3 regions of the Mycobacterium sp. NGS69 genome follow, and region 1 is predicted to be linked to each of the others. Evidence: predicted binding sites of a transcription regulator. Region 1 holds the regulator's gene; each other region holds the start of a gene.
What was found. Region 1 encodes LexA, which represses DNA repair genes until DNA is damaged. Its sites were predicted from a motif close to CGAACANNTGTTCG; they were not measured.

Region 1 (10,477 bases):
CTGAACGCCATGGGCTCCGACGAGCGCAGCGCCACCTGATAATCCCTTTGACCCGGGCCGTACAGTCGGGACATGGGCATCGACGTGACGGTGTTGCGCGTCTTCACCGACTCGGACGGGAATTTCGGTAACCGGCTCGGAGTGGTCGACGCCGCACGGGTGGCACCGGCGGACCGGCAGCGGCTGGCGACCCAATTGGGCTACGCCGAAACGGTATTCATCGATCTCCCGGCCGCCGGCTCGGCCACCGCGCACATGCGGATCTTCACGCCGCGCGCCGAGCTGCCGTTCGCCGGGCACCCGACCGTCGGCGCGGCGTGGTGGCTGCACGAGGGCGGTTGGCCGATCAAGACGCTCCAGGTGCCGGCCGGGCTCGTGCAGGTGAGCTACCGGGACGATGTTACCGGCGTCAGCGCCCGCTCGGAATGGGCGCCGGAAGTGGCCATCCACGAATTCGATTCGGCCGACGACGTTCTCGCCGCCGACCCCGCGGACTTTCCGGACGACGCCGCGCACTACCTGTGGGCGTGGGTCGATCAAGCCGCCGGGGCTTTGCGCGCGCGCGGGTTCTTCGCGAACCTCGGCGTGCCGGAGGACGAGGCGACCGGCTCGGCGGCGATGCGGCTGACCGACTACCTCAGCCGCGACCTGCGCATCATCCAGGGCAAGGGCTCGGTCATCGAAACCGCGTGGAACGCGGAGGGCTGGGTCGGGGTGGCCGGGCGCGTCGTCAACGACGGTGTCCGACAGGTCGATTGAGTTCAGGGCTGGCGGTGCAGCACGGCCACCAGGTGATCCTGCAGGGGTTGTCCCACGCCACCCATGCGCAGCGTGTAGGACAGCTCGTCGCCGTCGATGTGCAGCGAACGGCCCAGGGCGGTCACCTCTTTGGCGCTCGGGGCCAGCCCGATCGCGGTGCTGGACAGCTCCACGTCGATGCGGCCGCCGGTCAGCGTGTACGTGCCGGTCTCGATCTCGGTGATGCCGTTCGGGTGGGCGACGATCAGCTCGATGGCGCCCGGGCGGGGCACGCGGAAATATCCCGTTTCGCCGTGCAAGGGCCGGCCGTCGGCCACCGCCTTGGTCTTTTGCGAGTAGGTCAGGAACGGCTTGCCGACGTGGGCGAAGACGACTTCCTCGACATACTCGAACGGCTGGATCGTCGGGTAGAAGCCTGAGCCGCGGCCGGCCCATCTCCCCAGCAGCGGTGCCAGCGCCTCCAGATCGGGATGCAAGTCAGGCGGCATGACCGCCAGCCTAGCGAGTGGCCGGCTCCGGATCGGTCGACGCGTTGCGGTGCGCGCGCAGCGCCTCGATCTCGCGCTCGAAGTCCTCGGCGGACGAAAACGACCGGTACACCGAGGCGAACCGCAGGTAAGCCACCTCGTCGAGGTCGCGCAGCGGGCCGAGGATGGCCAGGCCGACCTCGTGGCTGGGCACCTCGGGCCCGGCGGCGCGCACCGTGTCTTCCACTTGCTGGGCAAGCAGATTCAGCGCGTCGTCGTCGACCTGGCGGCCCTGGCAGGCCCGCCGGACGCCGCTGACCACCTTCTCCCTGCTGAAGGGCTCGGTGACGCCGCTGCGTTTGACCACCGCCAACACCGCCGTCTCGACGGTGGTGAAGCGCCGCCCGCACTCGGGGCACGACCGGCGGCGCCGGATCGCCTGGCCTTCATCGGTTTCCCGCGAGTCGATCACCCGGGAATCCGGATGGCGGCAGAACGGACAGTGCATGACCGCTCCTTCGCCGTGCTCACCTGCGGGCCCGCAGAACACTCCGAGCGTACCCGCTTCGCGGGCTCAGCCGATCGGCGCGATCAGCGTCTGCCCGGCGGCCAGCGCGGGCGAGTTCAGGTCGTTGAGCTCGCGAATGCGATCGGCGACCTGGCGGGCCGGCGCGTCGGGCGCCACCCGGTGAGCGACGTCCTGCAGCGACTCGCCGGGCTCAACCCGCACGACGGCCAACCGATCGGGCACCGCGGCGCCCGCTCCCGTGGAGTCGCCGTTGACCGCCTGCCCGAAGTTGGCGACCAGGCCCAGCCACAGCGTGATGACCCCGGCGACCAGCGCCAGCCCCAGCGTCGTCGCCAACGTGACGGGACGCCGGCGGTGCGGGGCGACCGACATCGCGACGCCGGTGCCGTGGTAGCGCAGCGGCGCGCCCGCCGGCCTCGCCGGGCCGGGGCGGCGGGAACGGGTCAGGCCGTCCCGGCCGGGACGAAGCGCCGGCACCGGTCCGTTGACCGGGCGCCGAACGCTGCTGGTACGCGGCGAGACGGTGTAGGTGATTGTCATCTTGCGTTCCTCCGGTCAGGTTGTTCTCGCTCGTGTGTTCGACTATATCGCTCGTGTGTTCGATGTCCGAACATTTGAGCGAAGCGTGTCGAGCAAGCAAAACGCTAGACCGCGCCACCGACAAATTCGGATGCGCGACCTCTGACATGCAGCACAGGTACCCATTCCCCGCGAAAGTTACACGCATGTGATTCAGCAGCTATAGGGTCTTGACGCCCCGGGTCTAAGGGTCTTTCGACCCCCGGCGACACGCCAGTCGAACACATGTTTGATTCTTGGCCGCCCTCCCGCTACATTCGGTGCATGAGCGACAGCAACGACACTCCCTCGATCGGCTCATCCGTTGATTCATCGCTGACCGAACGGCAGCGCACCATCCTGAACGTCATCCGCGAGTCGGTCACCAGCCGCGGCTACCCGCCGAGCATCAGGGAAATCGGCGACGCCGTCGGCCTGACGTCGACGTCGTCGGTGGCGCACCAGCTGCGCACCCTGGAGCGCAAGGGCTACCTGCGCCGCGACCCGAACCGGCCGCGGGCCGTGGACGTGCGCGGCAGCGAGGAGACCGCCGAGGCGGCGCCCGTCACCGACGTCGCCGGCTCGGACGCGCTGCCCGAACCCAGTTACGTCCCGGTGCTCGGGCGTATCGCGGCCGGTGGGCCGATCCTCGCCGAGGAGGCCGTCGAGGACGTCTTCCCGCTGCCCCGTGAGCTGGTCGGCGAGGGCACGCTGTTCCTGCTCAAGGTGGTTGGCGACTCGATGGTCGAGGCCGCGATCTGCGACGGCGACTGGGTGGTGGTGCGCCAGCAGCACGTCGCCGACAACGGTGACATCGTCGCCGCCATGATCGACGGCGAGGCCACCGTGAAGACGTTCAAGCGCGCGGGCGGTCAGGTGTGGCTGATGCCGCACAACCCGGCGTTCGATCCGATACCGGGCAACGACGCGACCGTGCTCGGCAAGGTCGTCACCGTGATCCGCAAGGTCTAGCGACCTGCTCAGTCGGCCTTGATGAAGCCGTTGGTCTGCGCGACTTCCTCACTGGCCAGCCAGATTTCGGCGAGCGTGTCGTGGTAGAGCGCGCTGCCCGGGGTGTAATACAGCCCGGAACGGGCGCTGGCCTTGATCGGGTAACCGTCCGGCGCCTGATAGGGATCGTCCAGCGGCAGGTGGATCGTCGGGCGCCCACCGACGGCAGGCGCGGCAGGCGCCCCGACGGCCGCGTCGGGGGCCGATTCCGGCGGCTCTTCCTCGTCCGTCTCCGCGTGGTGGCGCCCGACTCGGGCGCCCGCGCCGGCGGCTAGCGCCTCGGCGGCCACCGCGGCGCCGGCGGCGTCGACATCCTCGGGTTCGGCTTCCAGGTAGTCGGTGTCCGGTTCCCCGGCGACCGGCACGTCGTCGATGTACGCGGCCTCCGGAGGGGTGCGCGGAACCGCGACGTCCGGATAGCCGGGGTCGGCGTACTCGTCCTCCTCGTAGCCGGTCACGTATTCGGTGCCCGGGTAGTCGGCACCCTCGCCGGCGACTTCGGGGTAGCCGGCCTCCGCCTCGGGAACGTCGTCGTAGCCGGCCTCCGCCAGCGCGGCTCCCGAGACGAGCGGGATGGAATCGGTGTCCACCGCGTCGGGGTCCTCGTCCTCATCGAAGGCCCCGTCGTCAGCCCCGCGGGTCCAGCTGACGCGCGGCGCCGGCCCGCCGTCGTCCGGCGGCTCATGCTCGAGTGACTCCGCGCCGAGCGGGGCGCAGTCGGGGGAAAGCTCGGCGTCGTCGTGGCCCCAGTGCCCGTCGGCGGGGGCCTCGTAGCCGGCGGCGACCAAGTCGCGCTCGGGCTCGTAGGTTGCGGTGTCGCCGGCGCGGCGCCGACGCCGACGCCGGCGCCAGGCGAAGGCCAGCAGCACCGCCAGCAGGATCAGCACCAGCACCGGGATCGCGGCGAGCAGCCACCACCACTGCCAGGTGAACTTCTTCGCGTGCGAGGGCATCGCCACGGTGCTCGGCTGGTTCTGCCCGGACACCTGCAGGCCGGACAGCAAGGGGGCCAGGTTCGACGGGTCGGTGCTGAAGGCGTTCTTCGCCCGGTTCCAGGAGATCTTGCCGCCGGTGAACTGCTGCGAAATCACGTCGCCGTCCACCGCCTGGTCGCCGACGGGGGCGCCCAGCTTGCCGTTCGGCCCGCGCAGCTTGTCCCACGCGGCCTTCATCGCGCCGCGCACGACGAACGCGCCGTGATCGGAGGTCCAGAAGATCACCGGCCGGTCGGCGGCGGCGAACGTGGCGATCCGGCTGGACGGCCCGATGCCGCCGTCGGCCTCGTTGGCGGTGGGGAAACCGAGGTCGCTGCCGGCGGGGCCGCCCAGCGACTCGTACTTGGCGAGGATGTCGGTCTCGAGTGCGTTCGCGCCGGTGGCCGGGTTGAAGAACACCTTGCCGCCGGCGAAGTTCTGGGCGACCCCGTCACCGCCGATCGGATACGACCCGCCCTGCTTGGCGCCCAGCGGGCCGCCGGCCCCGCCGGCCGCGCGCCAGGCCATGTTGATGGCCGCGTTGGGATCGATGGCCACCTGCAGGCCCTTGAGCTGGTCGGCCAGCGCCGCCGGGTTGGTGGTGAACTCCTTGGACTTCCGGTTCCAGGAGATCTCGCCGCCGCTGAACTTCTGGGAGGTGACCTCGCCGGCGTAGCTTTCGTCGCCGACCGGCGCCCCGAGCACACCGCCGGAGCTGCCGAGCTTGTCCCAGGCGGCGTTCAGCGCGCCGCGCACCACGAACGCGCCATGGTCGGACGTCCAGAAGATCACCGGCTTGTCGCTGGCGGAGAAGGTGGCCACGCGGCTGTCCGGTCCGGCCAGGCCGGGCACCTCGTTGATAGTGGGGAATCCCAGATCGCTGCCGGCGGGGCCGCCGAGCGACTCGTATTTGTCCAGGATGGGCCCGTAAACGAACTTGGCACCGGTGTCGGTGGTGTAGAACATCTTGCCGCCGTCGAAGTCCAGCGCGAATCCGTCGCCGGCGGGGTACACGTCGCCCTTGCGGGGGCCGAGCGGTGAGGTGTCGCCGCCGGCCTTCTCCCAGGCGGCCATCATGGCGGCCTCCGCGTCGCCGATCGGAGACGCCGAAGCGGCGGGGGCCAGCAGTGCGGCCGCCATCACCGTGGTCGCCACGCCGACCAGCGCGCGCCCGATCAGCTTGCGCATTCGACCTCTCTGCCCGTTCACCAAGCCTCCAAGGCCCGTATACCTGGCCACGCCGCACCTGCGGACCCGTGACGAACCGCGTTTTCGCCGGGCTCGCATAACTTTGCCCTTGCCGGGGAGAAATGCGAAGTCAAATTACAAAAATTGCGAAAACGGAGACCGCGCCGATGTCGAAATGATGCGAGACCATGCCCGTACCGCGACCGACCACGGCTTCCGGCGCCGGGATCGCCCGCGTGGCGATGTGTGACTACGCACTCGGTATACGAGAAACACATGTGCCGACGGTACGTGAGGCCGTTAGCTGGTGGTCAATCTACCCGGCCAATAGACCAATTGAGCCATTCGTCGTGGGCGCCACCCCGGCGCCCGTGCCTGTAGTCCTTGCGCGGCAATCGGATTGCTCAGACGCCGAGGCTGCGGCCGATGATCTCCTTCATGATCTCGGTCGTGCCCCCGTAGATCGTCTGCACCCTGGCGTCGAGATAGGCTCGCGCGACGGGATATTCGCGCATGTAGCCGTAGCCGCCGTGCAGCTGCAGGCAGCGGTCGATCAGGTGCACCTGCTTCTCGGTGGAATACCACTTGGCCATCGCGGCCTGCTCGGCCGTCAGCTTCCCGTCCAGGTGCAGGCGGACGAATTCGTCGACCATGATGCGCACCACGGTGGCCTCGGTGGCCAGCTCGGCGAGCAGGAACCGGCTGTTCTGGAAACTGCCGATGGGCTTGCCAAAGGCCTTGCGCTCCTTGGTGTATTGCAGCGTCTGCTCCAGCACGCCTTCCATCGCCGCCGCGGCCATGACCGCGATGTTGATCCGTTCCTGCGGCAGGTTCTGCATGAGGTAGATGAACCCCATGCCTTCCTCGCCGAGCAGGTTCTCGGCCGGCACCTTGACGTCGCTGAACGACAGCTCGGCGGTGTCCTGCGCGTCCAGGCCGATCTTGTCCAGGTGGCGGCCCCGTTCGAAGCCCTCCATGCCGCGCTCGACGGCGAGCAGGCTGAAACCTTGTGCGCCCTTCTCGGGATCGGTCTGGGCGACCACGATCACCAGGTCGGAGTTGATTCCGTTGGTAATGAACGTCTTTGACCCGTTCAGCACGTAGTGATCGCCCTGCTTGACGGCGCGGGTCTTGATGCCCTGCAGGTCGCTGCCCGTTCCCGGCTCGGTCATCGCGATCGCCGTGATCATCTCCCCGGTGCAGAACTTGGGCAGCCAGCGCTGCTTCTGGTCTTCGTTGGCCAGCTTCAGCAGGTACGGCGCGATGATGTCGTTGTGTAGCCCGAAGCCGATCCCGCTGTAGCGCCCGAGGGTGGTCTCCTCGGTGATGATCGTGTTGTAGCGGAAGTCGGGGTTGCCGCCGCCGCCGTATTCCTCGGGCACGGCCATCCCCAGGAAGCCCTGCTTGCCGGCCTCGAGCCACACGCCGCGGTCGACGATCTTCGCCTTCTCCCATTCGTCGTGGTAGGGCGCCACGTGGCGATCGAGGAACGCGCGGTAGGACTCGCGGAACAAATCGTGCTCGGGCTCGAAAAGAGTGCGCTCGTACTTGATGGCACCGCTCATGGATGACCTCCGCTGACCTCCGATGGGACTCTGCCGCCCAAGATATACCAACCAGCCGGTTGGTCGGCGCCCGGTGCGGTCTCGGCGCGCAGGTGGCGGCCTAGTCGGCGGAGAACTCGCGCAGGCTGGCGGCCAGCGCGACGGGAACGCGGGCGCGGATGCGGGTGCCGTCGGCGTTGTGCTCCTCCTGCTGGACGCGCCCGCCGGCGTGCAGCCGGGCGACCAGGTCGCCCCGGTCGTACGGGATCACGACGTCGACGGCGGTGTCGGTGGGGGCCGCCAGTTCGGTGATCCGCCGCCGCAGGTCGTCGATGCCGTCGCCGGTGTGCGCGGACACGAACACCGCCCCGGGCAGCGCGTGCCGAAGCTTGGCCAGCGTCAGGTCGCTCGCGGCGTCCACCTTGTTGACCACCAGCAGCTCGGGCGGCGTGTCGCCATGATGGTCGGCGACGACTTCCGAGATCACCTGGCGGACCGCATTGATCTGGGCGATCGGGTTGACGTCGGACCCGTCCACCACGTGCACCAGCAGGTCGGCGTCGACGACCTCCTCCAGGGTCGAGCGGAACGCCTCGACCAGCTGGGTGGGCAGGTGCCGCACGAAGCCGACGGTGTCCGTGAGCACCGCGGGCCGGCCGTCCGCCAGTTCGGCGCGCCGGGTGGTGGGTTCGAGGGTGGCGAACAGCGCGTCCTGCACCAGCACCCCGGCCCCGGTCAGCGCGTTGAGCAGGCTGGATTTGCCGGCGTTGGTGTATCCGACGATCGCGATCGACGGGACGTCGCTCGCCAGCCGGCGGCTGCGCTGGGTGTCGCGGGCCTGCTTCATGTCCTTGATCTCGCGGCGCAGCTTGCTCATCCGTTCGCGGATGCGGCGGCGGTCGGTCTCGATCTTGGTCTCACCGGGACCGCGCAGCCCCACGCCGCCGCCGCTGCCGCCGGCGCGGCCGCCGGCCTGCCGTGACATCGACTCACCCCAGCCGCGCAGCCGGGGCAGCATGTACTCCATCTGGGCCAGCGACACCTGGGCCTTGCCCTCCCGGCTGGTGGCGTGCTGGGCGAAGATGTCCAGGATCAGCGCGGTGCGATCGATGACCTTGACCTTGACGGCCTTTTCCAGCGCCGTCAGCTGCGCCGGAGACAGCTCGCCGTCGCAGATGACGGTGTCGGCGCCGGTCGCCAGGACCACCTCGCGCAGCTCGGCGGCCTTGCCGGACCCGATGTAGGTCGACGGGTCGGGCCGGTCGCGGCGCTGAATCAGGCCCTCGAGCACCTGCGAGCCGGCGGTCTCGGCAAGCGCCGCCAGCTCGGCCATGCTGGCCTGGTTGTCGGCGGCGCTGCCCTCGGTCCACACGCCGACCAACACGACGCGCTCGAGGCGCAACTGGCGGTACTCGACCTCGGAGACGTCGGCGAGTTCGGTGGACAGCCCGGCGACCCGGCGCAGCGCCGATCGGTCTTCGAGGGCGAGTTCGCCCGCACTGGGCTCGAGATCCGGCTGATCGTGAAAGGGAGTTTCGGGATTCGTCATAGGCAATTAGCAATAGTGCCCGCTAAATCGGTGCGGCGCACCTGATTTAACGCGCCTGGGCGCGCCACCATTCCTCGCTGATCTCACCGCGGGCCACCAGCACCGACGGGCCGCGCAAGTAGCTGGTGGCGTCGGTGACGGTGACGACGACGTCGCCGCCGGGCACCCGCACGGTTAGCGTCCCGGTGTCGGCGCCGCCGTCGACCAGCGCGGCGACGGCGGCCGCGACCGTTCCGGTGCCGCACGAGCGGGTCTCGCCCACCCCGCGCTCGTGGACGCGCATCTGGACGAGTCCCCCGACGGGCGCGGTGAGGACCTCGACGTTGACCCCGTCGGGGAACTGGGCGCGGTCGAACTGCACCGGCGCGCCGACGTCGAGCGCCGCCAGCGCGTCGGCGTCGAGCTGCGGGTCGACGCAGGCCAGGTGCGGGTTGCCGACGTCGACCGCCAGGCCCGAGAACCGCCGGCCGCCGATGACGGCCTCGCCGGCGCCGAGCCGGTTGGCCTTGCCCATGTCGACGGTCACGTCGGCGTTCGTGTCGCCGGCGTGATGCAGGGTGACCGGGCGCGCGCCGGCCAGCGACCCGACGACGAACTCGTCGCGGGATTCCAGGCCGGCGGCCCGCAGGTAGTGCGCGAACACCCGCACCCCGTTGCCGCAAATCTGCGCGGTCGACCCGTCGGCGTTGCGGTAGTCCATGTACCAGTCGCCGGCGGCGACGCCGTCGGGCAGGCGCTCGAGCACGCCGGTTGCCAGCGCGGCGCCCGCGGTGGTGATGCGCAGCACCCCGTCGGCGCCCAGCCCGCGGCGCCGGTCGCACAGCGCGGCCACCCGGGCGGCGGACAGCGTCAGCCCGGCGTCGAGGTCGGGCAGCAGCAGGAAGTCGTTCTGCGTGCCGTGGCCCTTGGCGAAGTACACGAAGATCAGGGTACTTGCCGCCAGGCGCGCAACGCGGCGTCGACGAGCCCGGTGCCGTCGGCGTCCAGCCAGTGCACCCGGTGGTCCCGGCGGAACCAGGACCGCTGCCGTCGCACGTAGCGCCGGGTGCCCACGAACGTCTGCTCGCGCGCGTCGCGCAGCTGTTCTTCTGAGCCGCCGGCGTCGAGCGCCGCCAGCACCTGCGCATAGCCCAGGGCGCGCGAGGCGGTGACCCCGTCGCGCAGGCCGTCGCCCAGCAGGCCGCGGACCTCGTCGACCAGGCCCCGCTCGAACATCGCGTCGGTGCGGCGGGCCAATCTCTCGTCCAGAAGCGTTGTGTCGCAATCTAATCCGATGATTGCGGTGTCCCAGCGCGGGGAGCCGATGCGCGGCGCCGAGGCGGCATACGGCTGCCCGGTGAGCTCGACGACCTCCAGGGCGCGCACGGTGCGCCGGCCGTCGGTCGGCAGGATCGCCGCGGCCGCCGCCGGGTCGCGGCGGGCCAGCTCGGCGTGCAGCTCCCCCACCCCCACCTCGGCGAGCCGGCGTTCCCACCGGGCCCGCACCTCGGGGTCGGTGGCCGGGAACGACCAGTCGTCGAGCAGCGATTGCAGGTAGAGCATCGAGCCGCCGACGACCACCGGAACCGCGCCCCGGGCGGCGATCGCCTCGATGTCCGCGGCGGCGTCGCGCTGATAGCGCGCGACGGTGGCCGTCTCGGTGACGTGCAGGACGTCGAGCTGATGGTGGGGAATTCCGCGGCGCTCCTCGGCGGGCAGCTTGGCGGTGCCGATGTCCATGCCGCGGTACAGCTGCATGGCGTCGGCGTTGACGATCTCGCCGCCGACCCGCTCGGCGACGTCCAAGCCCAGCTGCGACTTGCCCGTCCCGGTGGGCCCGAGGATCGCGAGCGGCCGGCTCATGGCTGCCAGAAACCGGCGAAATAGCCCACGCCGTACGGCGCACCCCGGTAGAGCTC
Region 2 (10,477 bases), on a different contig from region 1:
GATCGATCGGGTCGATGCCGCGGCCTTCGCCGGCCGCTTCCTGGCCGGCACGCTGCACCAGGCGCTGATGGGCGCGGGGGTGGGCTGCACCCGGCTGGCCATCCACGCCGTCACCGCCAACGGCGAAGAGTTGCAACGGGTATGGCGGTGCGCCGAGCCGTTGACCGAGGACGCCACCGCCGACCGGGTGCGCTGGCAGCTGGACGGATGGCTGAGCAGCCGGACCGCGCGCGACCCCCGTCCCACCGCGCCGGTGACGCTGTTGCGGCTGCGGGCGGTGGAGGTGGTGTCCGCCGAGGCGCTGCAGTTGCCGCTGTGGGGTGGGCTCGGCGAGGAGGACAGGCTGCGGGCCCGTCGGGCGCTGGTGCGGGTGCAGGGCCTGCTCGGCCCGGAGGCGGTGCGAGTGCCGGTGCTGTCCGGCGGCCGGGGACCTGCCGAGCGCATCACGCTGACGCCGCTGGGCGACGAGCCGGTACCGCACGCCGACCCGGGCCCGCCGTGGCCCGGTCAACTGCCCGAGCCGTCGCCGGCCGTGCTGCTGGACGACCCGGTGGATCTGCTTGACGCCCAAGGCAACCCGATACGCGTCACCGCCCGGGGGATGTTCTCGGCCGACCCCGCCCATCTGACCGTGCGCGGCCGGGACCATGGGCTGCGCTGGTGGGCCGGGCCGTGGCCGGTCGACGAGCGGTGGTGGGATCCCGAGGCTAAGAGCCGCGCCGCCCGCGCCCAGGTCCTGCTGGAGGACGAGCGGGCGTTTCTGCTGTGCTACCGCCAGCGGCGCTGGTACCTGGAGGGGGCCTACGAGTAGCGCTGCGACTCAACGTGTTCAATCCTTCGGTACCGTGGTGGTCGAAGTTATTCGGGTGTTCGGGCGGAGGAGTACGGATGGCGACTGAAATCGTCCGGCAGGTCGACGTCGTCGTCGCACGAGGAACGGGCGCCGTCCTCGAAGCCGCGCAGGCGACGGCGCTGCACCTGGGCCGGATGGTCGGCGCGGTGTCGGAGGCCGCGTCGAGGGCCGTATCCAAAGTCGGCAGCGAGGCCGGTGACCTGGTCTGGTCTTACCGGCATGTCGCCGGCAACCGCCAGCCGGACTCGGGCCATCCCGACAACCTGATCGACATCCGCACGATCAGGCGAGCCCGCGCGCGAACGGCCCCACCCGCTCGATGAACTCCTCGAAGAACACCGCGGCGTCCACGTCAATGCCGATCAGCGCGTTGGCCTTTCGGTCGCCCGACCAATCGGGAGCCGTCACGCCCCGGGTCGGGGTGTCCGCCAGCTCGACGTCCACCGTCGCCGCCCGGGTCGTGATCAGCTGCGGGTCCAGCGCCGCCGCGGCGGCCAGCGGGTCGTGCATGTACGCGACGTAGCCGTGACCGCGGGCCTCATGGGACTCGAAGTAGAACCGCATCGCGTCCTCGATGGCCGGGACCAATGGCGACTCGCCGGACGCGTCCGCGAGCCGGGCGAGGATCTCCGGTGTCATCGCGACGCGGCGGGTGAGGTCCAGGCCGCAGACGATCGGAAGTCGTTGCTGCCCAGCCCAGCCCGTGAAGACCTCGCTGGCCGCCTCGGGATCCACCCGGATGTTCCACTCGGCCATCGGGTTGGCGTCGCTGCCTGCGCCGCCGAACGAGCCGCCCATGATCACCAGCCGTCGCAGCAGCGCCGGCAGCGCGGGTTCGGCGCGCAGTGCGAGCGCCAAGTTGGTCAGCGGGCCGGTGACCAGCCCGACCAGCTCCCCGGGATGGGCGTGCGCCGCGGCCACCCACGCCTCGGTGGCGTCGTGGTCGGTGAGCGTCCGGTCGGTGCGGGGGAGCTTCGCATAGCCCAAACCCTTGGGGCCGTGGAACTTCGAGTGATGCGGCCAGTGGCCGCACAGCGGGTCGTCGGCGCCCTTGGAGACGGGTAGGGCCGGGGCCCGGCACAATTCGAGCAAGCCCAGGTTGTTTTCGCAGACCTGCTCGACGTGGATGTTGCCGCCCGTCGAGGCGATGCCCACCACCTCGGCGTCGGCGCTGGCCAGCAGGTAGATCAGCGCCATCGCGTCGTCGATTCCGGTGTCGACGTCGACGAAGATGGCGTTCACCGCCGCGAGTTTACGGCCAGGCGGACGCGAACGTGATCACCAGGACGTCGCGCTGCGCCGGCCCGGAGCCGTCGATCGGCCGGATCGGCGAGACCGCGTGCAGGGTGCGGCGGTCGTCGCCCAGCATCAGCGTCCCGGGTTCGGCCAGCGTCGTCGCCAGCAACTGCCGACCCTGCAGGTCGCACACCGTGCTCTCGCCGCCGATGGCGTTGCGCCGCCCGATCAGGAGCGAGCTGACCAGCGTGACGCCGTCGCGGTGCAGGCCCTCTGGTGTGGGGCTGCCGTCGTCGCCCCCGTTGCATCGGATGCGGAACGGGTGCACCTTGACGTTCCAGTCGACCACGTCGTCCAGGGCGCCGGCCACCCGCGCCAGCAGCTTGATCACCTTGTGCAGCAACGGATCCGCGGCGAACGCAGCGGTCAGCGGCTCAAACTCGCGGTCCTTGCCGATGTAGAGCGGGTTGGAGTCCTGCGGCTGCACGAACGCGAGCTTGGGCATCGGGCGCAGCGCCCCGTCGCGCAGCGAGTATTGGCCGTAACGGCGCAGCCGCCGCACGCCCAGCTCCGCCGCGTACGGGTCGGGCGCCAGCTGCCGCCAGTGCCGGGCGAACCGGGTCCATTCCTCGCGGCCCACCTCGAGGCTTCGCGTCACGTCGAACGAGGGCAGCACGGCGACGCCGGTCGTCGCGACCTGCCGGGCCGCGGCGGCCACCGCGTCGGCGTCTGTCCACTTTTCGCACAGGACCATCGCGCCGGGATACCGCAATTCGGTCGGGCTAAACCCTCGGGGTGTTTACCAGTGCACGCCCGGTACCAACCGCACCAGGCGCTTGACCGGTCGCGGCGTGCGAATCCCACCGGTGACGCCGCGCGCCGGGCGCCTGGGCCGGCGGTTCGGCGTCGGCGCCTCCGCGGGCAGCCCGCGCGCCGCGGCGGAATCGGGGTAGCCCAGGTACAGCTGATGCAGGATGCGCCGCGAAGTCCTCGGCGCGAAGTAGTTGCCGGCCTCGGCCAGCGTCCCCAGCGGGGTGTCGATGCGGGCCGGTTTGTCGACCAGGCCGCGCACCACCATCGCCGCCGCGCGCTCGGGGCTGATCGCGGGCACCGGGTTGAGCCGGTGCGACGGCGCGATCATGGGCGTGCGGACCAGCGGCATGTGGATGTTGGTGAACGTGATGTGGTCGGACAGCGTCTCCGACCCGACGACGTCGGCGAACGCGTCCAGCGCCGCCTTGCTCGGCAGGTACGAGCTGTATTTGGGGTTGCGGGCCTGCACGCCGGCGCTGGATACGTTGACGACGTGGCCGAACCGGCGCTCGCGCCAGTGCGGCAGCAGCGCCAGCACCATCCGCACCGCGCCGAAGTAGTTGACCGCCATCACCCGCTCGTAGTCGTGCAGCCGGTCGGTGGAGTTGACCACCGAGCGGCGGATCGACCGGCCGGCATTGTTGACCAGGTAGTCGACGTGGTCGAAGCGGCCCAGGATGTCCTTGACGGTGTGCTCGACGGAAGCGGAGTCGGTGACGTCGCAGGCGAACGCGTGCGCCTGCCCGCCGCCCGCGCGGATCTCCGCGACCAGCGCATCGAGCGCGTCGGCGTTGCGGGCCAGCGCGAAAACCGTTGCGCCCCTTTCCGCGACGGCGAGGGCCGAGGCGCGCCCGATGCCGCTGGACGCACCGGTGATGATGACGTGCCGGCCCCGCAAGGAGCCCTTCGGGTCGTCGCGTCGCGCGCGGTCGGGGTCGAGGTGCTCGGCCCAGTACCACCACAGCTCGGGCGCGTAGCTGGCGAAGTCCGGGACTTCGATACCGGTGCCCCGCAACGCTTTCCGCGTCTCGTCGCTGACGAACTTGGGCAACAGGTCGACGACGTCGAAAATCTCGGCGGGAATCCCCAGCTGGGTGGCCGCCATGTTGCGCAGCACCCGGGCGCGTCCGCGCACCTTGAGCACCGGCGCGGCCACCGAGCCGGGCAGCGACCCGCGCATCGGCGGCAGCCCGGCCGCCTTGGCAACGCCGCGGTAAATGCCGCGCAGCCCAATGGTTTTCGGCGATGCCAGGTGGAAGGTCCGGCCATCCAAGCCCTCGGTGTGCATGAGCGCCACCAGCGCGTCGACGACGTAGTCGACCGGGACGATGTTGGTGCGCCCGGTGTCGGGCAGCAGGATCGGGGTGAAGTTGGGCAGCACCGCCAGCTTGGCGAGCACGCCGAAGAAGTAGTACGGCCCGTCGATCTTGTCCATCTCGCCGGTGACCGAGTCGCCCACCACCACCGCGGGGCGGTAGACGCGGTAGCGCAGCCCGGGCGCCGACCGGACCAGCGCCTCGGCCTCGAACTTCGTCCGGTGATAGGGGCTCGGCAGCTGCTGGCCGACGTCGAAGTCGTCCTCGGTGTACTCGCCCCGAAAGTCGCCCGCCACGGCGATCGACGACACATGGTGCAGCGTCGCGTCCAGCCGCCGGGCCAGCTCGATGACCGCGCGCGTGCCCTCGACGTTGGCCGCGCGCTGCTCGGCCTCGCCGGCGGTGATGTCGTAGATCGCCGCGCAGTGCACCAGGTGGTCGACGTGGCCCAGCTCGGCGAGGGTCTCGTCGGTCAGGTCGAGCTCGGGCAGCTCGCCGACCAGCGGCTTGGTCCGTTCGCCCCAGTCGGCGGCGAGGCGTTCGAACCGGCCCAGCGACTGGCGACGAACCAGCACCCACACCTCGGCATCGGGCTCGGTGGCTAGCAGACGAGATACGACGCGGCGACCGATAAACCCGGTACCGCCGGTAACGACATACCGCATTGGGCCATGGTAGCGGTCAGCCGTTGAAGTTGCGGATGCCGTCCCAGTCCTCGAGCGTCCAGCCGGTCGCCGGGTTGCCGCTGATCACCACGCGGCCGGTGTTGGGCAGCGGGTGGCTGGTGCGCAGGCTGTCCTTGGCGTTCTTCACGTTCATCAGCACCCAGTACTCGATGGAGTAGAGGTGCGCGAACACCACCGGTTTGCTGTGGCCGCTGTCATAGACCTTCTGAATTGCGGCGGTGAACCGGTCGTTGAACTCCTTGCCGGAGATCGACCCGGGGATGCTGTTCTGGGTGTCGCCGGCAAGCCAGTCCGCCGGCGCCAGCAGGTATGTGGTGGGATCCATCGAGATCGGCTTGCCCTCGAACCAGCCGGCGTTGATCTCCTGGATGCCCTGCAGCACCTCGACCTGCTTGCCGAGTTCGGCGGCCAACGGCGCGGCGGTTTGCTGGGCCCTCGCCATGGTCGAGGCGTAGACGGCGTCGTAGTGCTCGCGGCCAAGCTGGTGCGCGACCTGCTCGGCCTGGGACTTGCCCTCGGGGCTCAGGCCGGGACCCGGCACGCTGGTGTCGATGATTCCGCTGGCGTTGGCCTCCGACTGGGCATGCCGGATGAACGTGATCGTGATGCTGCGCACCTGTGGTGATCCGCCGCAGGCGCCGACGATCATCACCGCGGCGAGCACGGTCAAGGCTTTCCGGAACATGCTCCCCTTGCGCATGTCGATAGCCTGCCCTGCCGACGGCGCCCGGGGGAAGGGTTTGCGATGGTTAGGTGCAGAAAATCCTCGAAAGGAGACTCGCATGGCCATTGACCCGAGTGCCGTCGGCGCGGTGAGCGATCCGACGTTGTTCGAATGGACCGATAAGGACACGATGCTGTATGCGCTCGGTGTCGGGTGCGGCATCGACGATCTGGCCTTCACGACCGAGAACAGCCACGACATCGCCCAGCAGGTGCTGCCCACGTACGCGGTGATCTGCTCTCCGGCCTTCGGGGCGGCCGGCAAGATCGGAACGTTCAACTGGGCCATGCTCCTGCACGGGTCGCAGGGTGTCCGGTTGCACGCGCCGCTGCCGCCCGCGGGGAAGCTCTCGGTGGTCTCCGAGGTCACCGACATTCAGGACAAGGGCGAGGGCAAGAACGCGGTCGTGATGTTGCGCGGTCGCGGCACCGACCCGGACTCGGGAAAGCTGATCGCCGAAACGTCGACGACGTTCGTCGTCCGCGGCGCAGGCGGGTTCGGGGGAGTGCCGGGTCAGCGGCCGGTGGCGCCGGAGATCCCGGACCGCGAGCCGGACGCCCGGATTCCGCTGCCCACCCGCGAGGATCAGGCGCTGATCTATCGGCTCTCCGGTGACCGCAACCCGCTGCACAGCGACCCGTGGTTCGCTCGGGAGCTGGCCGGGTTCCCCAAGCCGATCCTGCACGGGCTGTGCAGCTACGGGGTCGCGGGCCGGGCGCTGGTCGCCGAGCTGGGCAAGGGCGTGGCCGCCAACGTCACCTCGATCGACGCGCGGTTCAGCTCGCCGGTGTTTCCCGGAGAGACGCTGACCACGCTGATCTGGCGCACCGAGCCCGGGAAGGCCGTGTTCCGCACGGAAGCTTCCGGCGCCCAAGGCGCCTCGGACGGCTCCGACGCGCGCGTGGTGCTCGACGACGGCGCCGCGGAGTACGCGCAGGGCTAGCTGACGGGCTACGTTCCGCCCAGTCGCCGCGCCAGTTCGTCGGTGAACTCGGCGGCCTGCGCGGGAGTGTCCAGCGCGAATCGTGCGGCGGTGGCGCGGTCACCATCCTCGTCGTGGCGCACCAGGATTGGGATTCCGTCGTCGCTGATGGCGTCGAACGCGTCCTCGTCGGTGATGTCGTCGCCCAGGTAGACCGGCACCAGGGGCCCGGACTCGGCCTGGCGCAAGTGCTCCAACACCCAGCGAAGCGTCTTGCCCTTGTCCCAGTCCATGTCGGGGCGCAGCTCGATCACCTCGCGGCCGGTTGTCACCCGAAGCGCGTCGCGCCGACCCGCTTCGCGCACCGCCGCGGCCACCTCGCCGACGTGGTCGCGGGCGGCGTTGCGGTAGTGCACGGCGACGCCAAACCGCTTGTGCTCCACCACAACACCGGGAATCGATCCGAGTTTGTCGCGTAGTTCGGCGGCCGCCTCCTCGAGCACCGGCACGGCCGCGGCCGCGTCCTCGTTTTGGTGGTGCGTCCCGTCGGGCGCGGTCAGCTCGAAACCGTGGCTGCCGGCGTACCAGATCCCGGGGACGCCCAGGCGCTGCGTCACATCCGCGAGGTCGCGTCCGGACAGCACCGCGACCGGGCACTGCGCGGCCAGCTTTTGCAGCGCCTCGACCGCGCCGGTGACGGGCCTGGCCGCGTCCGGGTCGTTGACGATCTCGGACAGCGTGCCGTCGAAGTCGTAGAACACGGCCGGCCTCCGGGCGGCCAGGGTGTCGAGGGCCCCCCGGGCGTCCGGCAGCTCGGACATCCGGTGGTCCCCGGTCCGCACGGTGATCTGGCCGAGGTCGGCGACGACCGCGTCGCCATCACCCGCGGGGCCGACACCGATGACCAACGCGAATCCGCGCTCGCGCGCGGCCCGGACGACCGCCGGGTCGGTGGCGACGACGACGCTCCGGCCCGGCCGCACCGCCTCACTCGGGGGCTGACTGCCCGGCGGGAAGACGCCGGTGCCGACGCCGGCGTCCCGCAATCGCCCCACCAGTGCCTCCGTGGCGCCCAGCGCGGCGTCGAACAGCACGGCGTCGTGGCGGCGGGGGTCGATGGTGGCCGGCTCCAATGTGGGCACCGCCCCACCCTCTCACGCTGACCGGGGTCGCGGGGCCCGGGTCAGCGGAGCGAGGACGGGTGCGCCCGCTGCGACGGGCTGGGAAACGCGCGGGCCGTGCGCCTGCGCCGACGGTCCTTGCTGAACAGCAACACGGAGTCCTGGCTCAGCGCCACCAGCCGCGCCACACCCAGTTCGATGCCGGCGGCCAGCTGCCTGACGTCGGCGGCGGCGTCGTATTCGCCGGTGATGCCGAACACCACTTCGTCGCCGTAGCTGAGCACACCGACCCCGGTGCTCAGCCGCACGGCGGTCGGGGGAATCGGCAGGAAGCGCTCGAGGGTCCGGCCCATCAGCCGCAGCTGGTGGCGAGGTCCGGGCGCGTTGGTCGCCAGCGTCACGATCGCGCGTTGCGGAAGGCGCGCCAGCAGCTGTATCACGTTGCTGCGCAACATCGTCGGCAGTAAGTTGATCGCCGACTCCACGAGGTCGCCGAGGCCGGGCTCGTCGGTTTGCTTGGTCTTGCATTGGTGCTGCACCGCCCGCAGCAGCTGGACGGGGTCCTCATGCTCGACGGGCAGGTACGGCAGCATGGCCGAGCGCATCGGCATCGGCATCAGGGTGCGCAGCGAGTCGGCCCGCGGTTGCTCGCCGCGGCCCAGCAGGACGGTGCGGAAGCCCTCGGTGATGGCCGCCAGCGCAACGTCGTTGACGGTCACCCCGAATTTGCGGCACACGCGGTCGACGTCGGCGCGCGGCACCCGCACGGTGCCGTACTTACGCATCGTGGTCACGGGGCCGACCGAGGGCCCGGCCGCCGGCCACACCGCCCCGACGATCGTGTCCGCCAGCCCCGAGGCCCGCCCCAGGGCGTCGGCCCAGCCGCGCTTCGGGTTCAGCGCCGGCGAAACCCCTTTCGCACCGGCGTGGGTGGCGAAGGTGTCCCCGTCGGCGTCGTCGCAAAGCCGGGTGAGCAGGTGGGCGGCGGAGTGGCCATCGGCCAGCCAGTGGTGGACCTTCATCAAGATCGCCCACCGATTTCCCCTCAGGCCCTCGATGACCCAGCACTCCCACAGCGGGCGGTCCAAGTCGAGGGGACGCTCCAGGGCCTGGGCGATGGCCCGGGACAGTTCTGCGTCATCGCCCGGGCGCCGAACCACCACGCGGCGCACGTGATGGGCGAAATCGAGTCCCGGGCAGTCGATCCACTCGAAGGTCTGGGTTCGCAGCAACTGCGTGCATCGCGGTATCGACGGAAGCCGTTGCGCCAGAACCTCTTTTAGCGATTCGTCGTCAGGGGCGGTCCCGTCGACGATGGCGACCGCCCCGATCGCCAGGCTGGCATGCTGATCGGGGAACGCCGTGTCCAGTGTCTTCACCTGCGCCATGCTCAGTCCCCGCCCTCGATTTTTTGCACCCGTACCAGTATCTGCGCCGCAGGTTATGCCCGGTAGGCCCCGCAGCGTTAAGACCTTGTTTAGGAGTTGAAGATCCGTTTAACAACCGTTGTCACGAGCACGGGTTAAATCGAACATACATTCGAGTAGACTCTCTGAACGTGGGCTGGTATGGGTTGGTTTAACGGGCCGCCGAGCTGGGCGGAAATGGAGCGGGTGCTCGACGGCAAGCCGCGCCACGCCGGCGCGCCGGCGGACCCGCCGGAGGACGCCCCGCTGTCGCGCAAGCGGGGGACGTACCGGCCGCCCGACGACACCCGGCCGGCCCGCTCGTCCGTTGCCTATGCCGAGCTGCACGCGCATTCGGCGTTCAGCTTCCTCGACGGAGCCGGCACCCCCGAGGAGATGGTGGAGGAGGCCGCCCGGCTGGGCCTGCGCGCCCTGGCGCTGACCGACCACGACGGCCTGTACGGGGCGGTGCGGTTCGCCGAGGCGGCCGCCGAACTCGACCTGAACACCGTCTTCGGCGCCGAACTCTCGCTGGGGCCGGGCGCGCGCACCGAGACGCCCGACCCGCCCGGCCCGCACCTGCTGGTGCTGGCCCGCGGCCCGGAGGGGTACCGACGGCTGTCGCGTCAACTGGCCGCGGCGCACCTGGCCGGCGGGGAGAAGGGCAAACCGCGCTACGACATCGACGCGCTGACCGAGGCCGCCGGGGGGCACTGGCACATCCTGACCGGATGCCGCAAAGGCCATGTGCGCCAGGCGCTTTCCGACGGCGGTCCGGACGCGGCGGGGCGGGCGCTCGCCGACCTGGTGGACCGGTTCGGCGCGCACCGGGTCAGCGTCGAGCTGACCCGGCACGGCCACCCGCTCGACGACGAACGCAACGCGGCGCTGGCCGGGATCGCGCCGCGTTTCGGCGTCGGGGTCGTCGCCACCACCGGGGCGCACTTCGCCCACCCGTCACGCGGCCGGCTGGCCATGGCGATGGGCGCCATCCGGGCCCGGGAGTCCCTGGATTCGGCCGCCGGGTGGCTGGCCCCGCTGGGCGGCTCGCACCTGCGCTCCGGGGAGGAGATGGCCCGGCTGTTCGGCCAGCGGCCGGAAGCGGTGACGGCCGCCGCCGAACTCGGCGAGCAGTGCGCGTTCGGGCTGGCGCTCATCGCGCCCCGGCTGCCGCCGTTCGAGGTGCCCGACGGGCACACCGAGGACAGCTGGCTGCGTCAGCTGACCATGGCGGGCGCGCGCGAGCGCTACGGGCTTCCCGAATCGGCGCCGCGCGCCTACGCCCAGATCGAGCACGAGCTGAAAGTCATTGCACACCTGAGCTTTCCGGGCTACTTCCTGGTGGTGCACGACATCGCCCGGTTCTGCCGGGAGAACAACATCCTGTGCCAGGGCAGGGG
Region 3 (10,477 bases), 180 kb from region 1:
GCCTGGATCGTCGACACCGTGCGCCAGAACGCCGTCCGCGTGGAAAACGGGCTGCCCGCCTGCACGACCATCAGCCCGCCGGGGGCCAGCGCGCGGGCGGCCAGCGCGTAGAACTCGGTGGAGTACAGCCGGCCCAGCACGGGCGTGTCGGGGTCGGGGAGGTCGACGATCACCGCGTCGAATCCGGTTTCCGAGGCGCCGCGCAGCCAGGTCATCGCGTCGCCGATGACGACGTGCACGCGCGGGTTGTCCAGCGAGCCGGCGTTGGCGTCGCGCATGGTGGTGCGCGCCAGCTCGATGACGGCTGGGTCGAGCTCGACCTGCACGATCTTGCCGACGCCGGGCTGGCGCAGCAGTTCGCGCGCGGCCAGGCCGTCGCCGCCGCCCAGCACCAGCACCGAGCGGGCGCCGCCACCCAACGCCGGGTAGACCAGGCTTTCGGTGTAGCGGTACTCGTCGCGGGTGGAGAACTGCAGGCCGCCGTCGAGGTAGAGGCGCATGTCGTTGCCGCGCCGGGTCACCACGATCTCCTGGTACGCGGTGCGCCGGTAGGCGACGATCGGGTCGGCGTAAAGCCTTTGCCTGCTTGTGGTTTCGATGTCGGCCGAGCGCACCAGCAGCGTGGCCAGCAGTCCGAGCGCGGCGGCGAGCGCGCACAGCGCCGTGGCCAGCTGCCGCCCGGAAACGATGCGGCGCAGCAGGAAGACCGCTACGACGGCCGCCGCCGCCAGGTTGATGATGCCCGTGGCCGCCGCGCCGCGGATCATCCCGAGGTGCGGCAGCAGCACGAACGGCCAGACGAGCCCGCCCAGCAACGCCCCGAGGTAGTCGGCGGCGTTGAGGTTGGCCAGGGTCCGGCCGGCGTCGGCGGCGCGCGCCGTGCGCCCGCGCTGCAGCAGCGTCATCAGCAGCGGCACCTCGGCGCCGACCAGGCCGCCGATCAGGGCCGTGCCCGCCGCCAGCACCCACGTCGAGCCGATCGAACCGTCCAGGAACGCGAACACCGTGTACAGCGCGGCCGCCGACAGGCCGCCGATGATGCCCAACAGCGCCTCGACGGCGATGAAGGCGATCGCCGCGTGCGCCAGCAGCGGCTTGGCCAGCAGCGCGCCCGCGCCCAGCGCCGCGATGTAACCCGCGACGATCAGCGACGTGGCGACGATGCCACCGCCGTTGAGGCTGGCCGACAGCGTCAGCAGCGCGAGTTCGTAGATGATGCCGCAGGCCGCGCAGGCCGCCACGGCGGCCAACAGGACGGCGCGCCAACGGCCCTGGGACGTCATGACACCGCCGCGGCGGTCACCCCTCCCACGGCCAGCAATATCAGGGCGACCGCGAAGGACCCGGGGTGCAGGGTGGGCTCGTCGATGTGCTCGTGGAAGTTGCCCGGGATCAGCAGGTGCATCGCCAGCAGCGCTATCCCCAGCAGGATCACACCCATCAGCCCGTACACCGCCACACCGAGCAGCCCCTGGCCCAGCTGGCTGTAGCTGTTGGCGATCGCGGTGATGATGACGACGGTGAGCGAGATGTACATCGCGCCCGCGACGATGACGGCGTTGGGGCGGCGATCGATGAACACCAGTCGGCGCAGGTTTCCCGGGGTCAGCCAGTCGACCATGTAGAACCCGACGAAAAGCACCGCCATCCCGACGGCGAAATAGAGGATGGTCGCGACGGCGCCCCTGAAGACGGGATTGACGTCGACATTGCCGATCTCGACGGCGAGGTTCATCGTTGTCTCCTTTGCGTTTACTGCCTTAGGTCGTCACTTGGTCCCGCCGGGGCCGCCGGGGGTGCCGCCGGCGCCGCCCGACGGGGATCCGGGGAAGAACCCGGGGCCCAGGAAGATGAACGCGCCGTGGCTGTATCCGGCGCTCAGCGGTTCGACGCGGATGCTGCACGGATTGTTGCCGTCGGGCCCGACGATCACGATGTTGTTGCTGTAGCGCAGGTATTCGCTGTCGCCGTTGGCGGCGCGCGCCTCGGGGGCCTGATAGTCGGCGAGCGCGTCGGCCACCTGATCGGGAGATCCGCTGCACTGGTAGCGCGTTCCGTTCACGTCGTGGGAGTACTCGTGGTAGTGGCTCGCGATGTAGGACCCGATGTCCTTCTGCTGCAAGATGATTCCGAAGATCAGGGACACGACGGCCGCGACGGCCAGCGCCCCGGAGATCAGGAACAGGCGGTTGCGGCTCACGGGCGCCACCGGCTGTCGGTGTGCACCACCACGCCGCCGGAGCCCGGCTGCGGGTACAGATGCCAGGTCTGCCAACGCCATCCGGCGCCGTCGGGCTCGGCGGCCAGGGCGGTCAGCGCGGCGTCGTCGCCGGGGAAGGTGCCTCCGAGCCAGCCCGGTCGCCGCGCGCAGCGTTCGCGAAGCTCGCCGGCCAGCCGGCGGAAGCTCGCCTCGTCGTGCGTCTCGGTGCGCGACCGCAGGCGGTAACCGGGCGCGTCGGTGCGCCGCGGCAGGTCGCCGCCGATGCCGCGGGCGGTGCACGAAACCTGTTCGGAGAAGCGGCCTTTCGCGTGCTCGACCGCGACGACATGCGACGCGCCGAGCACGCCGAGCAGCAGCGCGCCGCCGCCGGGATGCTCGAGGGAACAGGTGGCCAGCGGCGCCGGCGCGGGCGCGTTGAGCGCGAGCCCCAGCCTTTCCCCGGATACGTCCGCCGGGGTCACGGCGAGCTGATGGAGGGGCACCGACGCGCTCCTATGGGGAGGAGGGTGGGGGCGCTGGGTAGACGGTCAACTCGCCGGGCACCACGGACTTGCCCGTCGAAACCTCCCAGGGCATGTCCGGGGCCCAGCGCTCGAAGGAGAGCAGGGCCGTCTCGTCGGCGTTGGTGCAGTCGAGGAATTCCATCTCACCGCCGGCCGGCAGGCCGGTGGTGCCCTCGGTCGTGTAGGACGCCCGCCCACGTTCCGTTTCGTGAAACGCCACGCCGTCGATGACGTACTGGTCGCCCGGCTGCAACGAAAGGTCCTTGCGGGTCACCCACATCGCCAGCTCCAGGCGCCCGTCGTCCTCCTCGACGCTCAGCCAGATCGGCTGGTCGCCGCCCTCCAGCAGGTGCTCCCACCACACGAACGGGCCCTCGCGGAACGTCACCGACCCGCGGACCACCAGGTCGACTCCGCCGTAGCTGACGATGGCGCCGGGCCCGAGTTGGCGGGGCCCGAACTGCGGCATGGCGTTGAACGACAGCGGATCGGCCCGCCCGGCCGAGCGGGCCGGCTTCTTGGGCCGCCGCAAAGCGATGACCAGCACCACGACCGACGCGATGAACAGCACCGCCGCGAGGACGAGCAGGAGTGTTCCCACGCCAAACCTTCCGTTGCCGCAGTGCTTGAGCGAAACGTGGGCTATAAGTTAACAGCTTTTGCCCGGCGGCAGCGTGTCCTGCCGGGCGCCGTCGGTGTCGCCGGTTAGGCTATCGAACAGCTGTTCGTACGAAGGAGCCGGCAAATGCGCGTGATGGGCGTCGACCCGGGGCTGACCCGATGCGGCCTGGCGGTCGTGGAGAGCGGCGGCGGGCGCAACGTCGTCGCGCTCGACGTCGACGTGGTGCGCACCGCGTCGGACGCGCCGCTGACCAAGCGGCTGCTGGCCGTCAGTGATGCCGTCGAGCACTGGCTGGACACCCACCGGCCGGACGTGGTGGCCATCGAGCGGGTGTTCTCCCAGCACAACGTGTCGACGGTGATGGGCACCGCGCAGGCCGGCGGCGTGGTTACGCTGGCGGCGGCCAGGCGCGGCATCGACGTTCACTTCCATACCCCCACCGAGGTGAAGGCCGCGGTGACCGGCAACGGGTTCGCCGACAAGGCGCAGGTCACCGCGATGGTCACCAAAATCCTTGCGCTGCAGACGAAACCGACGCCGGCCGACGCGGCCGACGCGCTGGCGCTGGCGATCTGCCACAGCTGGCGGGCGCCGATGATCGCCCGGATGGCCAAGGCGGAGGCCCTGGCGGCGCAGCAACGGCACGCCTACCGGGCCAAGTTGGCGGCGAAGCGGAAGGCGGTCGCCCGATGATCGCGTCGGTGCGCGGTGAGGTGATCGAGGTGGCGCTCGACCACGTCGTGATCGAGGCGGCCGGCGTCGGTTACCGGGTCAACGCGACGCCGTCGACGCTGGCGACGCTGCGGCAGGGGACCGAGGCCAGGCTGATCACCGCGATGATCGTGCGCGAGGACTCGATGACGCTGTACGGGTTCACCGACGCCCAGACCCGCGACCTGTTCCTGACGCTGCTGTCGGTGTCGGGGGTCGGGCCCCGGCTGGCGATGGCGACGCTGGCCGTGCACGACGCCGCCACGCTGCGCCAGGTGCTGCACGACGGCGACGTCACCGCGCTGACCCGGGTGCCCGGCATCGGCAAACGCGGCGCCGAGCGGATGGTGTTGGAGTTGCGCGACAAGGTCGGCGGGGTCGTGGCCGGGGGCGCAACGCTGGTCAACGGCCACGCGGTGCGCAGCCCCGTGGTGGAGGCGCTGGTCGGCCTGGGTTTCGCCGCCAAGCAGGCCGAGGAGGCCACCGACAAGGTGCTGGCCGGCGATCACGACGCGACGACGTCCAGCGCGTTGCGGGCCGCCCTGTCCCTGCTGGGTAAGTCGCGATGACGGACGACGACTTTTCCGACTATTCCGAACGCGACGTCTCGCCGGCGCTGACCGTCGGCGAGGGCGACATCGACGTCAGCCTGCGGCCCCGCTCGCTGCGGGAGTTCATCGGGCAGTCGCGGGTGCGCGAGCAGCTGCAGCTGGTCATCGAGGGCGCCAAGAACCGCGGCGGCACACCGGATCACATCCTGCTGTCCGGCCCGCCGGGGCTGGGCAAGACCTCGCTGGCGATGATCATCGCGGCGGAGCTCGGCTCGTCGTTGCGGGTGACGTCCGGCCCGGCGCTGGAACGGGCCGGCGACCTGGCCGCGATGCTGTCCAACCTGGTCGAGCACGACGTGTTGTTCATCGACGAGATCCACCGCATCGCGCGGCCCGCCGAGGAGATGCTCTACCTGGCCATGGAGGACTTCCGGGTCGACGTGGTGGTCGGCAAAGGGCCTGGGGCGACGTCGATTCCGCTGGAGGTGGCCCCCTTCACGCTGGTCGGCGCGACCACCCGGTCCGGCGCGCTGACCGGCCCGCTGCGCGACCGGTTCGGATTCACCGCGCACATGGACTTCTACGAGCCCGCCGAGCTGGAGCGGGTGCTGGCCCGGTCCGCCGGGATCCTCGGCATCGAGCTGGGCGCCGACGCGGGCACCGAGATCGCGCGCCGCTCGCGGGGGACCCCGCGCATCGCCAACCGGCTGCTGCGCCGCGTGCGCGACTTCGCCGAGGTCCGCGCCGACGGCGTGATCACCCGCGACGTGGCCAAGTCCGCGCTGGCGGTCTACGACGTCGACGAGCTCGGCCTCGACCGGCTGGACCGGGCGGTGCTGTCGGCGCTGACCCGCGGCTTCGGCGGCGGCCCGGTCGGGGTTTCGACGCTGGCGGTGGCGGTGGGCGAGGAGCCCGCGACCGTCGAGGAGGTGTGCGAGCCCTTCCTGGTGCGGGCGGGCATGGTCGCGCGCACCCCGCGTGGCCGGGTGGCCACCGCCCAGGCCTGGACGCACCTCGGCCTCACCCCGCCGGCCGGGGCGGCCGGCCTGGGGCAACCGGGCCTATTCGACTAGCGCCGGTTACGCCACCGCCGACCCGGGTACCCGGTCAGCATCAGCAAACCGCTCGGCGGAGGAGATTCTGATGAGGCGCACTGGTCCTGACTATGAAAGCCCACGCACGGCATACATGCCACGCACCCGCGGTGCGGTGTCCGGGCTGCTCCTGATCCTCTTGGGTGCATGGGGGGCGCTGGCCCCGTTCATCGGACCCCTGATCAGGTGGACGTATTCCGTCGACCCGGCCTGGACGTGGACGGCCGCCAAAGGCTGGCTGGAGGTGTTGCCCGGCGTCGTCGCCGCGGTGGGCGGCCTGATCCTGCTCGTCGCGGGCAGCCGGTCCAGCGCCATGCTCGGCGGGTGGCTGGCGGTGTTCGCCGGCGCCTGGTTCGTGGTCGGCCGCGCTTTCGCCGCGACGCTGAACATCGGCGACGTCGGCCAGCCGGTGGCGGCGACGGACCTGAAACGGGCGCTGCTCGAGGTCACCTACTTCACCGGGCTGGGCGCGCTGATCGTGTTCCTCGGCGGCGCCGCCCTGGCGCGCGTCGCGGTCCGGCATGCGCGCGACGTCCGGGATGTCGCAGTGGCCGAACCGGCACCGGTCGCCGCGACGCCGGCACCGGAACCGGCCGGGTACGACGAATCACCTCGCGACGTGCGGGCCGACGAGCCCGCCCGCGGCGGCTTCTTCCACCGCGGTGGCCTGTTCCGCCGGCACCATCACGCCGGCGTCTAGTGCCAGCCCGCTGACCGCGCGAGAGCACCGGTAGTTCCTGAGGGGCCGCCGGTGCTTTTGCGCGCCAGGGCGACGGCGGCTCGGTATGGTTCTTGGGTCTTCGACTAGCGAGGAGGAGCGATGATCACCGCCGGGTTGGTGTTCGCCGGGCTGGCCGCCCTACTGCACGTGTACATCTTCACGATGGAGTCGCTGACCTGGACCTCGGCGCGCACCCGCGCCATCTTCGGCACGACGCCCGAGGAGGCCGAGACCACCCGGCTGCTCGCCTTCAACCAGGGCTTCTACAACCTGTTCCTCGCGATCGTCACCATCCTCGGCATTCCCCCGGTGATCATGGGCGACAAGGCCGTGGGCGTCGCGCTCGTTCTCGCCGGCGTGGGATCCATGGCCGCCGCCGCGATGGTGCTGCTGTTCTCCGCGCGTGACAAGGCGCGCGCCGCGGTGATCCAGGGCACGCTGCCGGTGATCGCCATCGTGCTGCTGGTGCTCGGCCTGTCCTGGTAACACCAGGAACAGCAGCCCCACTGGTCACGCTTTGCCGCTCCTTCTGCCCGCGCGGTGTTATATCGCGGCCGGGTCGGGTACTCCCGGGGGGCCGGAAATCGGCCCGGCTTCAATTGAGGAGATGGAATGAAATACGCAGATAGGGACCATCCAGGCGCGTTGACCATGCCGCGCTCGCGCGGCGCGATCAGCGGATTGATCCTGGTGATCCTCGGCGCCTGGGGTGCGTTGATCCCGTTCGTCGGTCCGCACTTCAACTTCGCGTACACGCCCGACCGCGACTGGGCGTGGACGACCGCGCGGGGCTGGCTCGAGGTGCTCCCGGGCGGCGCCACGGTGGTGGGGGGACTGCTGCTGATCGTCGCCGGCAACCGCATCGCCGCGATGCTGGGCGGCTGGCTCGCGGTGCTGTCCGGCGCCTGGTTCGTGGTCGGCGGGCAGATCGCTCCGCTGCTGGGCATCGGATCCGCCGGCGACCCGATCGCCGCGACCGAACGCAAGCGGGCCGCGCTCGAGGTTTCCTACTTCTCGGGTCTCGGCGCGCTGATCATCTTCGTGGGCGGGGTGGTCCTGGCCCGCACGGCGGTCCGGCTCGCGCGCGACGTGGAATCACTGGGCTATGGCGAGTCCGATGCAGCTGCGCCGGGCGGGGAGCCTGCGTATGCGTCCGGCCTCGAGGAGTCGTCCGCGGTGTCGTCGGGCGCGCTGACCAAGCCCCGCATGGAGCGTGGCTGGCGCCGCCAGCGCGAAGCGGGGTCGCCGAACGCGGCGTACCTGCGCTGGCCGCATCCGCAGGGCTGAGTCTCCGGATAAAGCGAATCGCCCCGCCCCGAAGGGGGCTGGGCGATCGCATTGGTGTTTACAGCAGTCCGAGCAGCTGCAGGTCGGTGACGTACTTGACGATGATCGGCGGACAGACATGCGGAATGTCTTTGTCCGGGCCGATTTTCGCCTCCTGCACCGCGGCGCGGAACCGGTCGGTCGGCGCCAGCGAACCCCGCAGCGGCTTCTCGGGCTTCTGGTAGTTGTGCAGCAGCGGCAGCAGCGAGTACTGGCGCTGGCGTTCCGGCAGGGCCCGCATCGACCCCTCGAACCGGCGCAACCACTCGCCGTGCTCGGCGACGCGCTGGATCGGGTAACCGGCGTCGATCAGCCAGTCGACGTACTCGTCGAGGCCGATGCCGTCGTCGTAGGGGTTCATCACGTGGTACGTCTCGAACCCCTCGGTCGGCACCAACGTGGAGATCGCGGCGGCGATGAACTCGACCGGAAGGCCGTCGTAGTGCGCCCGCTGCCGGTTGCCGTCGGCGTCCAGCTCGTAGAACGAACCGGGCGCGACGCCGGTGGCGACCAGGCTCAGCATCATCCTGGTGAACATGTCGGGCAGGTTGAGCTGGCCCGCGTAGGTGGTGTCGGCCAGGATCATGTCGCACCGGAACACCGCCACGGGCAGGCCGCACAGGTCGTGCGCCTCGCGCAGCAGCACCTCGCCGGCCCACTTGCTGTTGCCGTAGCCGTTGGCGTAGGCGTCGTTGATCGCCCGCGTCGGGCTGATCTGCCGGACGTCGGCGTCCTCGACGAACTTGCCCGGCTCGATCTGGTCGCCCACGCCGATCGTCGACACGTAGACGTACGGCTTCTGCCTGGTGGTGAGCGCCAGCCGGATCAGCTCGGCGGTGCCCAGCGCGTTGGGCCCGAACAGCTCGCTGTACGGCAGCACGTGGTTGACCAGCGCCGCGGGGTCGACGATCAGGTCGACCGTGTCGGCCAGCCGCTGCCAGGTCTGCCGGTCCAGGCCGAGGTCGGCCTCGCCCTTGTCGCCGGCGACGACCTCCAGGTGGTCGGCCGCCAGCGCCCGGTAGTGGGCCAGCAGCTCCGGGTCTCCGCTGTCGAAGGTCTTGTCGAGCCGCGCGCGGGCCTCTTCGTCGGAGCGGGCCCGCACCAGGGCGATCACCTTGCCGTCGACCAGGTCCATCCGCTCGAGCCATTCCAGCGCCAGGTAGCGGCCCAGGAAGCCGGTCGCGCCGGTCAGCAGGACCGTCCGCACCTCGGAGGTGGGCTTGGGCAGCTCCGGCGCGGCGGTCAGCGTCGACGCCTCGAGGAACTTGTCCAGCGTCAGGTCGGCGGCGTGCACCTCGGTCGCGTCTTCCTTATTTGAAAAGCCGTGCACCGAGGCGAAGCTGGGCCGCTTGGTGCCCGTGCGCTGGCCCTCGATGTAGGTGGCGATCGCCGCGAGGTCGTTGGCGGGGCTGACGATCACGCCCACCGGCACGTCGACGTCGAAGATCTCGTGCAGCAGGTTGCCGAATGTCAACGCCGACAACGAGTCTCCGCCCAGGTCGGTGAAGTGCGCGTCCGCGGACAGGTCGCCGGCCGCGCTGCCCAGCAGCGCGCCCGCGGCCCGGGTGACCGTTTGCAGCGCCGGCGCGTCGGCTCCGCTGCGGCGCAGCTCGCTGAGCTCGTGGGCCTGGCCCTCGGCCAGCTCGGCGTAGAGCTGTTCCAGCCGCTCGCCGTAGTGCTGCTTCAGCTTCGGCCAGGCCAGCTTGCGGATGCCGGTCAGCAGACCGTTCTCCAGCGTGAAAGGCGTTGTCTCGATGATGAAGTCGCGCGGCACCTCGTAGGACTGCAGGCCGGCGTCCTTCGCGACGTTCTGCAGCGAGTCGGCGATCAGCGGCTTGAGCGACTGAATGTCGTTGGCCGCCAACGCCTCTTCGGTCGGCACCACGACGGCCAGCAGGTACGGGTGGGCGCTGTTGCCGTAGACGTAGATCTGGCGCACCAGCGGGCTGTTGCCGAACACCGCCTCCAGCTTCGCGACGGTGACGAATTCGCCCTGCGCGAGCTTGAGCACGTTGTTGCGGCGGTCGACGTAGACCAGCTTGTCGGGGGCGACCTCGGCGACGACGTCGCCGGTGCGGTAGTAGCCGTCCTCGTCGAACACGCCGGCGGTGACCTCGGGCCGCTTGTAGTAGCCGGGGAACATGTTGTTGGTCTTGAGCAGCAGCTCGCCGCGCGGGTACGGCCGGTCGGTGGCGAAGTAGCCCAGGTCCGGGACGTCGACCAGCTTGTAGTCGATCACCGGCGGGCGCTGCACCTCGCCGTCGAACAGGACCATCCCCGCCTCGGTGGACCCGTAGCCGTCCAACAGGTGCATCTCGAGCAGGGACTCGACCCACTCGCGCAGCTCCGGGGAGGTGGGCGCCGAGCCCGTCATCGCGAAGATGAACCGGCCGCCCAGCAGGTACTGGCGCAGCTCGTCCATCACCTGGGCCTCGCCGTCTCCGCGGTCGACCCGGCGCTGGTACTCCGCGTAGATGGTCTCCCAGATCCGCGGCACGAAGTTCATCTCGGTGGGCCGGACCAGCTCGAGGTCCTCCAGCAGCGTCGAGAGGTCGCTGCGGGCCGCGAAGTAGGCCGTGCCGCCGTTGCCGAGGGTGCCGTAGAGGATGCCGCGCCCCATGACGTGGCTCATCGGCATGAAGTTGAGGGTGATCGACGCGGCGCTCGGCCCGAACCAGTTCCGGGCCGACCGGCACCACATCTTCCCGACGTTGCTCGCCGGGTACAT

Region 2: the regulator LexA is predicted to act here: its motif matches at 9,200-9,213, upstream of AC5Y2S_RS09445 (error-prone DNA polymerase).
Region 3: the regulator LexA is predicted to act here: its motif matches at 3,439-3,452, upstream of ruvC (crossover junction endodeoxyribonuclease RuvC).

Annotation. Positions count from the first base shown of each region.
Region 1 is NZ_JCALCD010000002.1:321,886-332,362, reverse strand. It holds gene AC5Y2S_RS06825 (alpha/beta fold hydrolase) at 1-39, shown strand, start outside; gene AC5Y2S_RS06820 (PhzF family phenazine biosynthesis protein) at 73-759, shown strand; gene AC5Y2S_RS06815 (peroxynitrite isomerase) at 762-1,247, opposite strand; gene nrdR (transcriptional regulator NrdR) at 1,258-1,734, opposite strand; gene AC5Y2S_RS06805 (LysM peptidoglycan-binding domain-containing protein) at 1,801-2,295, opposite strand; gene lexA (transcriptional repressor LexA) at 2,599-3,285, shown strand; gene AC5Y2S_RS06795 (LGFP repeat-containing protein) at 3,294-5,507, opposite strand; gene AC5Y2S_RS06790 (acyl-CoA dehydrogenase family protein) at 5,891-7,051, opposite strand; gene hflX (GTPase HflX) at 7,152-8,579, opposite strand; gene dapF (diaminopimelate epimerase) at 8,626-9,498, opposite strand; gene miaA (tRNA (adenosine(37)-N6)-dimethylallyltransferase MiaA) at 9,504-10,421, opposite strand; gene AC5Y2S_RS06770 (class III extradiol ring-cleavage dioxygenase family protein) at 10,418-10,477, opposite strand, start outside.
Region 2 is NZ_JCALCD010000003.1:52,273-62,749, reverse strand. It holds gene AC5Y2S_RS09490 (DNA polymerase Y family protein) at 1-811, shown strand, start outside; gene AC5Y2S_RS09485 (hypothetical protein) at 889-1,176, shown strand; gene AC5Y2S_RS09480 (nucleoside hydrolase) at 1,136-2,095, opposite strand; gene AC5Y2S_RS09475 (2OG-Fe dioxygenase family protein) at 2,106-2,843, opposite strand; gene AC5Y2S_RS09470 (SDR family oxidoreductase) at 2,889-4,883, opposite strand; gene AC5Y2S_RS09465 (histidine phosphatase family protein) at 4,900-5,604, opposite strand; gene AC5Y2S_RS09460 (MaoC family dehydratase) at 5,687-6,571, shown strand; gene otsB (trehalose-phosphatase) at 6,580-7,692, opposite strand; gene AC5Y2S_RS09450 (wax ester/triacylglycerol synthase domain-containing protein) at 7,734-9,059, opposite strand; gene AC5Y2S_RS09445 (error-prone DNA polymerase) at 9,240-10,477, shown strand, end outside.
Region 3 is NZ_JCALCD010000002.1:498,318-508,794, forward strand. It holds gene AC5Y2S_RS07740 (polyamine aminopropyltransferase) at 1-1,283, opposite strand, end outside; gene AC5Y2S_RS07745 (DUF350 domain-containing protein) at 1,280-1,735, opposite strand; gene AC5Y2S_RS07750 (DUF4247 domain-containing protein) at 1,769-2,200, opposite strand; gene AC5Y2S_RS07755 (DUF2617 family protein) at 2,197-2,703, opposite strand; gene AC5Y2S_RS07760 (DUF4178 domain-containing protein) at 2,714-3,325, opposite strand; gene ruvC (crossover junction endodeoxyribonuclease RuvC) at 3,470-4,039, shown strand; gene ruvA (Holliday junction branch migration protein RuvA) at 4,036-4,626, shown strand; gene ruvB (Holliday junction branch migration DNA helicase RuvB) at 4,623-5,681, shown strand; gene AC5Y2S_RS07780 (hypothetical protein) at 5,752-6,402, shown strand; gene AC5Y2S_RS07785 (DUF1304 domain-containing protein) at 6,523-6,909, shown strand; gene AC5Y2S_RS07790 (hypothetical protein) at 7,036-7,710, shown strand; gene car (carboxylic acid reductase) at 7,769-10,477, opposite strand, start outside.